3 regions of the Bacillus sp. T3 genome follow, and region 2 is predicted to be linked to each of the others. Evidence: predicted binding sites of a transcription regulator. Region 2 holds the regulator's gene; each other region holds the start of a gene.
The links. Region 2 encodes Rex, which represses fermentation and respiration genes when NADH is low (regulators of the CRP and FNR family bind a similar motif). Its sites were predicted from a motif close to TTGTGAAATATTTCACAA; they were not measured.
Positions count from the first base shown of each region.

Region 1: RGF10_RS21940 (L-lactate dehydrogenase) is a predicted target of Rex. The motif match lies at 1,533-1,550, and genes of this name have one in related genera.
Region 3: RGF10_RS19730 (TIGR04053 family radical SAM/SPASM domain-containing protein) is a predicted target of Rex. The motif match lies at 1,187-1,204, and genes of this name have one in related genera.

Region 1 covers NZ_CP137761.1:4,273,006-4,276,291, reverse strand. The annotation lists gene aspA (aspartate ammonia-lyase) at 1-1,294, shown strand, start outside; gene RGF10_RS21940 (L-lactate dehydrogenase) at 1,621-2,580, shown strand; purine riboswitch at 2,692-2,793, shown strand; gene RGF10_RS21935 (NCS2 family permease) at 2,884-3,286, shown strand, end outside.
Region 2 covers NZ_CP137761.1:4,549,021-4,552,306, forward strand. The annotation lists gene RGF10_RS23280 (CPBP family intramembrane glutamic endopeptidase) at 211-942, shown strand; gene RGF10_RS23285 (YdiK family protein) at 939-1,148, shown strand; gene RGF10_RS23290 (redox-sensing transcriptional repressor Rex) at 1,168-1,836, opposite strand; gene moaC (cyclic pyranopterin monophosphate synthase MoaC) at 1,861-2,361, opposite strand; gene RGF10_RS23300 (ABC-F family ATP-binding cassette domain-containing protein) at 2,508-3,286, shown strand, end outside.
Region 3 covers NZ_CP137761.1:3,861,357-3,864,642, reverse strand. The annotation lists gene RGF10_RS19740 (ABC transporter permease) at 1-10, shown strand, start outside; gene RGF10_RS19735 (ABC transporter permease) at 3-1,130, shown strand; gene RGF10_RS19730 (TIGR04053 family radical SAM/SPASM domain-containing protein) at 1,275-2,399, shown strand; gene RGF10_RS19725 (Crp/Fnr family transcriptional regulator) at 2,453-3,151, opposite strand.

The DNA of each region.
Region 1 (3,286 bases), 280 kb from region 2:
AGAATTAATTAAAGCAATGGCGATTGTGAAAAAAGCCGCTGCATTAGCCAATATGGAGGTTAAGCATCTCTATTCCGGTATTGGCGATGCCATCGTCCAAGCAGCAGATGAGATGATTAACGGGCAATGGCATGATCAAATAATTGTTGACCCAATTCAGGGAGGAGCCGGGACTTCTATTAACATGAATGTGAATGAAGTGCTTGCTAACCGTGCTATTGAAATACTAGGGAACGATAAAGGCGACTATTTTCATTGTAGTCCTAATTCCCATGTGAATATGTCTCAATCAACGAATGATGCCTTTCCAACAGCTATTCATATTTCAGTATTAAATTTACTCGGAAAATTATTAGCTACGATGGATGATATGCATACGGTTTTTCTGGAAAAAGCGCAAGAATTTGATCATGTTATAAAAATGGGGCGTACCCATCTTCAGGATGCGGTACCGATTCGTCTTGGTCAGGAATTTGAAGCATATAGCCGCGTAATACAGCGAGATATAAATAGGATTAAAGGATCGCGCCAAAACCTATTTGAATCGAATATGGGAGCCACCGCGGTTGGCACAGGATTAAATGCTGACCCGCGCTATATTAAATTAGTGGTTAAACATCTGGCCGACATCAGTGGTTTACCACTAAAGGGGGCTGAACATCTTGTCGACGCGACGCAAAATACAGATGCCTACACTGAGGTGTCTAGTGCATTAAAGGTTTGTATGATTAACTTATCAAAAATTGCGAATGACTTGCGCTTAATGGCCTCAGGTCCGCGAGCGGGTTTGGGAGAAATCAGCTTGCCTGCCAGACAGCCGGGTTCTTCGATTATGCCAGGAAAAGTGAATCCTGTGTTGCCGGAGTTGATTAATCAAGTGGCCTTCCAAGTAATCGGCAATGATCATACCATCAGCCTTGCGTCTGAAGCTGGTCAGCTTGAATTGAATGTGATGGAGCCGGTGCTTGTTTTTAATTTACTGCAATCGATTAGTATTATGAATAATGCATTTCGTACTTTTACAGATAATTGTGTAAAAGGAATCGTAGCGAATGAAGAAAGATTAAAAGAGTATGTCGAAAAGAGTGCCGGAGTTATTACGGCGGTTAATCCACATCTTGGGTATGACGTAGCTGCTCGAATTGCTAGAGAGGCTATACTTAGCGGTGCTCCAGTTCGTGATCTGTGTCTAAAATATGATGTGTTAACAGAGAAGGAGTTAGACTTAATCCTTGATCCATATGAAATGACCCATCCGGGAATCGCGGGTGCCGCGTTATTGGAAAGCGATTAAGCTTCCGGCTGAAGTGCACCCCAAGTTACACAATATCTAAATGATTTACCCTCCTGCCATATGCAACAGGAGGGTTTTCCTTGTTGTAGGATTGTTCATTCTTGTTAAAATAACTGAAATTAAAAATGTAAGGGTATTCATAAGGAAAAGTAAAGAAAAATATCAGAAATTCATAATTTATTCACAAATCTATGTGAAACAATTCACATACAGGTGCTATACTTTGATTATCAAGAACATGTGAAACATTTCACAAACTTAATCGCTAGCGAGAAATCATTCTGTTATTAAATCTAAAAACCATTTTCATTAAGGAGAGGATCATCATGAATAATAAAAAAATTAATCGAGTCGTATTAGTTGGTACAGGTGCAGTAGGCTGCAGCTATGCCTATTCAATGATAAATCAAGGCATTGCCGAAGAATTAGTCCTTATTGATGTAAACGAAGCTAAAGCAGAAGGCGAAGCAATGGATTTGAATCACGGAATGCCATTCGCTCCTTCACCTATCAAAGTGTGGAACGGAAGCTACCAGGATTGTGAAAGTGCTGATTTAGTTGTTATTACAGCTGGACTAGCTCAAAAACCTGGTGAAACGAGATTAGATTTGGTTGAAAAGAATACGAAAATCTTTAAGCAAATCGTAAAAAACATTATGGAAAGCGGTTTTGACGGAATCTTCTTAATTGCAACCAACCCAGTTGATATCTTGACTCACGTAACATGGAAAGAATCTGGTTTACCGAAGGAACGAGTAATTGGTTCTGGGACAGTACTAGACTCAGCACGTCTTCAGTTTGAACTTGGACAGTATTTTAATGTAGATACTAGAAATGTTCAAGCATATATCATTGGTGAGCATGGAGATACAGAACTCCCAGTATGGAGCCATGCGACGATTGGGATTAAAAAGCTTGAAGACTACTTTGAGGAGAACATCGAGCTCAAAAACGAGGTCTTAGACAAAATTCATGTAAACGTTCGTGATGCGGCTTATCATATTATTCAACGTAAAGGTGCAACCTATTATGCAATCGGAATGTCACTTGCTCGGATTACAAAAGCCATTTTAAATAATGAAAACTGCATTCTTCCAGTATCAGCATATCTTGAAGGAGAATATGGTCACAATGATGTTTACATCGGTGTTCCTGCAGTCGTGAACCGCGGTGGAATCCGTGAAATCATTGAAATCAAATTGAATAAAAAGGAACAAGAACAATTTAACCATTCTGTTAAAGTATTAAAGGCAACCATGAATCCACAGGTTGAAGCTGTTAACTAAGGTAGTATAACGTGCTTGAAATTGACTAAAAGAATTTCTAAATAAACTTAATATGCTGAAAATGCCCGTTCATATTGACGAGGTACTTCAACCTTGTTAGTATTATCGTTATTCTAAAATAATGTTTTACCTTGTATAAGTTCAAGAATATGGCTTGAACGTCTCTACCAGGCTGCCGAGAATGGCCTGTCTACAAGGGGCAATGATACGGGCTTTCTCTAGCTATTTATTGTCCTTTGCAGATCCTCCGGTAGCGTGCCGGAGGATTTTTTTAATAGATTCGGAGGGAGTTACAATTACACCATGAAAAATTACTTTCAGTTTTCCGAGCGCAATACGAACTATAAGCAGGAGAGTATTGCAGGAATCACTACTTTTCTATCAATGGCTTACATTTTAGTTGTTAATCCGGTCATCTTGAGCCAAACAGGAATGGATAAAGGAGCTTTATTCACAGCAACAGCCTTGTCCGCGATTATCGGATCGCTGTTAATCGGACTGATTGCCAATTATCCAATAGGCATCGCTCCAAGTATGGGTATCAACGCCTTCTTTACCTTTACTGTCTGCATCGGGATGAATATACCGTGGGAAACCGCATTAGCAGGAGTATTTATTGCCGGTGTTCTCTTTATGATTTTAAGCCTGCTTAAAATCCGCGAAAAAATCATCAATGTTATTCCTCAGGATTTAAAGCATGCGATTG
Region 2 (3,286 bases):
GATTAAAAATTTTCACTTTCTTTACAAACCATACTCAACCTTAATAAGTATGCTGCACATTTCCTTTTATATCCTATTTACTCAAAGATAATTCCATATTATTGAAATTACCTAAGACAAATTAGCAAATTAGCTTATTCATTTGTAACGTTCGCTTATTATTTGTACAATGGGATTTAGCCTAGCTTTTTAAAAAGGAGTCCATTTATTTTGAAAAAGGAATATTGGTTTATCTTAATTGCCTATCTCACCATGCAGTTATCGAGTTTTATTGGAATTCCGTTAACCACTTTCATTGGAACCAGATTTGGTCAATCGGTGGACGAAATGAGAACCTTGTCCGTTCCAATCTGGCTCGTTGCCAGCTTCACCATTACTCTAGTCATTATTCTGTGGATTCTCCGTAAAGAGTCAACAACCACAGCTTATCGTGAAAAAGCAAATCCATTCAGCTCGGTAATTTGGGCGATTACAGGTGTTTTTTTAGCATTATTCGCACAAGGAATTGCAGCCCAAATTGAAGCGATGATGGGGATTAAGACAGGCTCTGATAATACCCAACAAATTATTAATATTATCGAAAGCTTCCCTATTGTCATTTTTGTTAGCTCGATTGTCGGACCAATTTTAGAAGAAATCGTGTTTCGAAAAATCATCTTTGGCGCACTCTATCAACGGATGAACTTCTTTCTATCGGCCTTGATCAGTTCGATTATTTTTTCTTTAGCACATATGGAACTTGAACATACATTGCTTTATTCTGCCATGGGCTTTACCTTTGCCTATCTCTATGTCAAGACGAAACGGATTATAGTTCCGATTTTTGCCCATGTTGCGATGAATTCACTTGTCGTTGTTATACAAACCGTCTTTAAAGAAGATATCGATCGAATCATCGAACAATCAGAAAAAATTCAAAGCTTTATCGGAGGATTATTATGAGACTCTCACCTTTGTTTTCCGCTTTTTTCCACATCATCCTTGCTTGTATATTTACGTACTTTGCTATCGATAACGTAAATCAATTCGGATGGGATATTTTTAGCTTCATCCTTGTTCTCCTAGCAACCTTTGATTTTGGTTCAGGCTTAAGGTTGATTGCCCTTCACTTTAAACTTAGGAAAATAATCAAAAAAAATGAGCCATAATTAAGTGGCTCATTTTTCATTATTCTTCATCTACTTCAATATCTTCAATTTTTGGATAATGCTTTAAGAAATATACAAGTGATTGCAGCTCAACCGCTAAATCAATATGATGAACCCGAATAGTAGACGGGACATTAAGTCGAGCTGGTGTAAAGTTTAATATTCCTTTAATCCTCACACTAGTCAGTCTGTCCGTAATTGGTTGCGCCACTGGCGCTGGGATGGTTAAAATCGCCACATGAATCTCTTCTTGCTCAATAATCTTCTCTAACTCATCCATATGGTAAACAGGAACATTCCCTATCTTTGTTCCCACTTTTCCCTCGTCCACATCAAAGGCAATTTCAATCTTTGTATTATTATTTTTTAAAAAATTATAATTTAAAAACGCCGTACCTAAATTCCCAACTCCAATGAGCGCTACCTTTGTCAGTTCATCCTGATCTAACGTTTTCCGGAAAAAGGATAGCAAATAGTTTACATTATAGCCATAGCCCTTCTTCCCTAATGCACCAAAATATGAAAAATCTCGACGAATTGTCGCAGAATCTACTTTTACCGCTTCACTTAGCTCTGCAGATGAAACCCGTTGTTTACCAGATGTATGCAAATTTTTCAAAAAGCGATAATAAAGTGGTAACCGTTTTGCAGTCGCTTGTGGAATTTTTGTTGTATGATCGTTCGACATTTCATCACTCCTCTCTCATTAAGCTTATTTCAATCGCTCTTCTCTAATAAAATCTCCATTTTTGCCGCCAGTTTTCTCAACTAAATACGTTTTTCCAATAACCATGCCTTTATCAATTGCCTTACACATATCATAAACCGTTAACGCACAAACCGATGCAGCTGTTAACGCTTCCATTTCAACACCTGTATTCCCTTTCGTTTTAACCTTTGCGGAAATATGCAATGTATATTCATTGTCTTCCTTTTCTTCTTCCCAGCCAAAGGAAACATCCACTCCATTTAATGGGATTGGATGGCACATCGGAATGATTTCCCACGTTTTTTTGCATGCCATTACTGCCGCAACCTGAGCAACAGCTAGAACATCACCTTTTTTCATTTCATTATTTGTGATTTTTTCATATATATCATTGCTAACTGTTATACTTGAGCAAGCCTCTGCGGTCCTTATTGTTTCTGGTTTGCTGCTCACATCGACCATTTTCGCACGGCCTTCTTCATTAAAATGAGTAAATTCTCCCATTCATTTAACACCTCACTAAAAGAATCATACACTATTTTTTCCAACATGTGTGAATGAACTTGTATCTTTCTTCACAAGCTTCGAGTTATTGATGATATCCTTATAATACGATACACTAACTCTATCGTAATAGAGGTGAATATAAAATGATATTATTACAAGTTAATCAATTGAATAAATACTACGGTGCAGACCTTATTTTATCGAATATTAAACTAGAAGTACAATCACGCGATCGAATCGCTTTAGTTGGTAGAAACGGTGCAGGAAAATCGACCTTGCTTAAAATCATTGCTGGCCATATGTCCCATGACTCTGGTGACATTATGAAGCCCAAGGACGTTACCATTGGCTATTTGGCACAAAATACAGGCCTCGAATCGGAGCTGTCGATTTGGGAAGAGATGCTGACGGTATTTGCAACATTACAAAGTTTAGAGAAAAAACTGCGGCAGTATGAATTACAGATGGCGGATCCAGAAGTATTTAATGTTTCATCCGTCTACGAAAGAGTTTTGAAAGAATATGACACCCTACAGGTTCAATTTAAAGATATGGGTGGCTATCAATACGAAGCCGATATTCGTTCTGTGCTTCACGGCTTGAATTTTCACACGTTTGACTATTCAACCAAAATCTCTAGTTTAAGTGGCGGTCAAAAAACTCGCCTTGCTCTCGGCAAATTGCTATTAACAAAACCTGATATTCTTATTTTGGACGAACCGACCAACCATCTTGATATCGATACATTATCGTGGCTTGAGCAATATTTGCAAAATTACGAAGGCGCCATTTTGATTGTATCCCATGACCGTTATTTTTTAGATAAGGTCGTTAATCAAGTATACGAAATGTCCCGACAGCAAATTTCAAAATTCGTCGGCAATTATAGCTCTTATTTGGACCAAAAAGCTGCAAATTACGA
Region 3 (3,286 bases), 690 kb from region 2:
CTATGCGTAGAATTTGGAGTATTCAATGGCTACATATGACACAATTTTTAAAAACACCTGCAGCATGGATATTGATGGTGATCATGCCTGCATTATTTAGTTTGATTTTTGGAGGAATGGCGCTTAATACAGAAAACAATAAACCAATTGTCAATATTGTTGATAGTAAAGGTGAATTGCATTCAGAAATTGTTAGTTTGCTTAAGCGAAATGATCAATATTTATGGAAATCAGTATCAGAAACACAAGCTAAAAAAAACATTCAAGAGCAAGAAGCCATTGCGGCCATTGTTATCCCAGAAAATGTAACGGAACGAATTAAAGCGACAGATCCACTATTTGATGTTATTGTGCAAAGAAAAAGTGAACAATACATGGGGTTGGTTCCTTATTTAGAAGGAAGTGCAAATGTCATCCTAAGTTCCTATCAGGCTCGAAATATAGACGATGAATCATCCGTAAAAGAGCTATTAAAATCGGTTGCAACAAGTAAGGGTGTAAAAGTTGATCATCAAATCATTCAAAAGGATAATGAAAATAAAGCGGCAGTCAATTTAATGTTTGTTGGTTTTGCCATTATGTTTATGATGTTTGGCCTTTCAGGAGCGGCGTCGACCATTTTGGATGAAAAGAGGGGTGGTACCTGGTCAAGACTGATGATCACCCCAGCGACAAAGCTACAAATTAGTTTCGGATATTTAAGTGCTTATTTTTGGATTGGCTGGATCCAATTTGCAATGCTGATGGTGATGACGAAATTCATGTTTGACACTGAATGGGGCAATTTACTCTATCTCATTCCTTTTGCTTCGCTTGTCATCCTTTGTGTTGTTGGCTTCGGCTTGATGTTAGCTGGGTTAGTTAAAACAAAACAACAAGCTATTGCCTTAAGTGCGATCGTGATTACGAGTACGTGTATGCTTGGAGGCGTATATTGGTCGATTGAGTTAGTGCCAGACTTCATGAAAAAGATTGCGCTAGCAACTCCACAAAGATGGGCAATGGCAGGATTTGAAGAAATCATAAGTGGCAGCCTACATACTGCGACACTAATAAAGGATGTAAGTGCACTTTGTGCTTTTACAATCGTCTTTCTTTTAATTGCCTTGCGTTTAGTTAAATATGAATGATGTTTTTCTTCAAAAAACTTGTATTTTAACCTATTTTCCCAAAAAACAATGGTGGTTTGTGAGGAAGTTCACTTAGAGTAAAGAAAAAGTGACTTATAATACAATCACAAGCACAATTGAAATGGAAAAATAGGAGGCGTAAAAATGGGATTTAATCGAGATTTTAATCGAGATCCGTTTATCGTCATATGGGAATTAACAAGAGCCTGTCAATTAAAATGCTTGCATTGCCGAGCTGAAGCACAATATAGAAGAGACCCAAGAGAGCTATCCTTTGATGAAGGAAAAGCATTAATTGATCAGATAAAAGAAATGAATGGTGCGATGTTAGTCTTTACTGGCGGAGACCCACTAGAACGCGCGGATGTTTTTGATATTGCAGAATATGCAGTAAAGCAAGGTGTGCGAGTTTCGATGACACCGAGTGCCACTCCAAATGTGACAAAAGAAGCGATAGAAAAAGCTAAAGATGTGGGGCTATCACGCTGGGCATTCAGTTTAGATGGACCAACAGCAGAAATCCATGATCATTTTCGCGGAACAGACGGTTCCTTTGATTTAACGATGGAACGGATTAAATATTTGCATGAACTTGAAATACCAGTGCAAATCAATACTGTAATTTCAAGGTATAACATTGATCATTTAGAAGAAATGGCAAAGCTGGTTGAAAAGCTAGAATGTGTATTATGGAGCGTATTCTTCCTCGTGCCTACTGGACGTGGTCAAACGAGTGATATGATTTCGCCTGTCCAGCATGAGCAAGTATTTACATGGCTATACCAATTGAGCAAGCGTGTGCCTTTTGATATTAAAACAACTGCAGGACAGCATTACCGTCGTGTTGTGATTCAACAAAAGAAGCGAGAAGCAAAAGAACAACCAACAGAAATCCAATATTTAGATGCGTTAACCGAGCAGGGACTAACCGGTTCAATCGATGGATTAGGAAGAGCTCCAAAGGGCGTAAACGATGGAAATGGCTTTATTTTCATCTCTCACATTGGGGATGTGTACCCAAGCGGTTTGCTCCCAATTAAAGTAGGAAATATTCGGGAGCAGTCACTCTCTGATATTTATCGTAATTCACCAGTTCTTCAGGAATTACGGAACCCCGATTTGTATAAAGGGAAATGCGGTCAGTGCGAGTTCCGTCATGTCTGTGGTGGATCACGCTCTAGAGCTTATGCGATGACGGGCGACTATCTTGAAAGTGAGCCATTCTGCGTCTATATTCCTAAAGCTTTAAGAAAAAAACAAGAGGTTTAGCATAATCTAAAGAGGCTAACCAGTGCGGTTAGCCTCTTTCTAAAATTTATCACTTATTCAATACTACAATAAATGGCTGGACAATTTTCACAATCAATTTCTTTCTTTAAATATTGCAAATCGTGGATGAATATTTTCCCTTTTTTAACGGAAATAATGTTCTCCCGTTTAAGCTCATTCAGGATTCGGTTGGTACTCTCGCGAGAGGTTCCGCAAAAATTTGCCAGTTCTTGATTTGTTAAGGGTAAATCAATTAAAATTCCGTCAGGCTTTTCAACACCGTAGCTATTAGTCATCCGAATAAGAGTAGAAAAAAGTGCTCCTCTTTTTCCGTTTAGAACGAGATCACGAAATTTGGTTTGCGTTTTTCGGAAATGGTCGCTCATCCATTTCATGAATTCAAACGCTAAGGAGCTGTTCTGAAAAATTTCTTTCTCAAGAACATCCTTACGAATCGCGGCTACTTCTCCATCTTCAATGACAAGACCACTTAACAAATACTTGGGAGTTTCCGTGAACAAGGTTAATTCACCACATAAATCATTTTCGCTGCAAATTCTTAATGATAACTCGCGGCCATCTGACGTAATTTTACTAATTTGGACTTTTCCAGATATAACGAGGTACAATTCTTCAGCTGTTGTCCCTTCCTGAAAAAGATAAGTCCCTTTTTTTGTATGAATGATTCGATCTGTAAATCGCAGTAATTCTTTTATCTGAATCGGTTTTGTGGCTTTTATTGTATCAGGCATTGTCATCACCCTTTAAATAATATCTTTCCCAAAATAAAAATCGATTATTTTCTCCTAATTCTAACACCGCTGTAGTGTTATTGGAAGATATCAACCATTGTGATTACTGCCAATCTGCAAACATTTTCAAAGGAA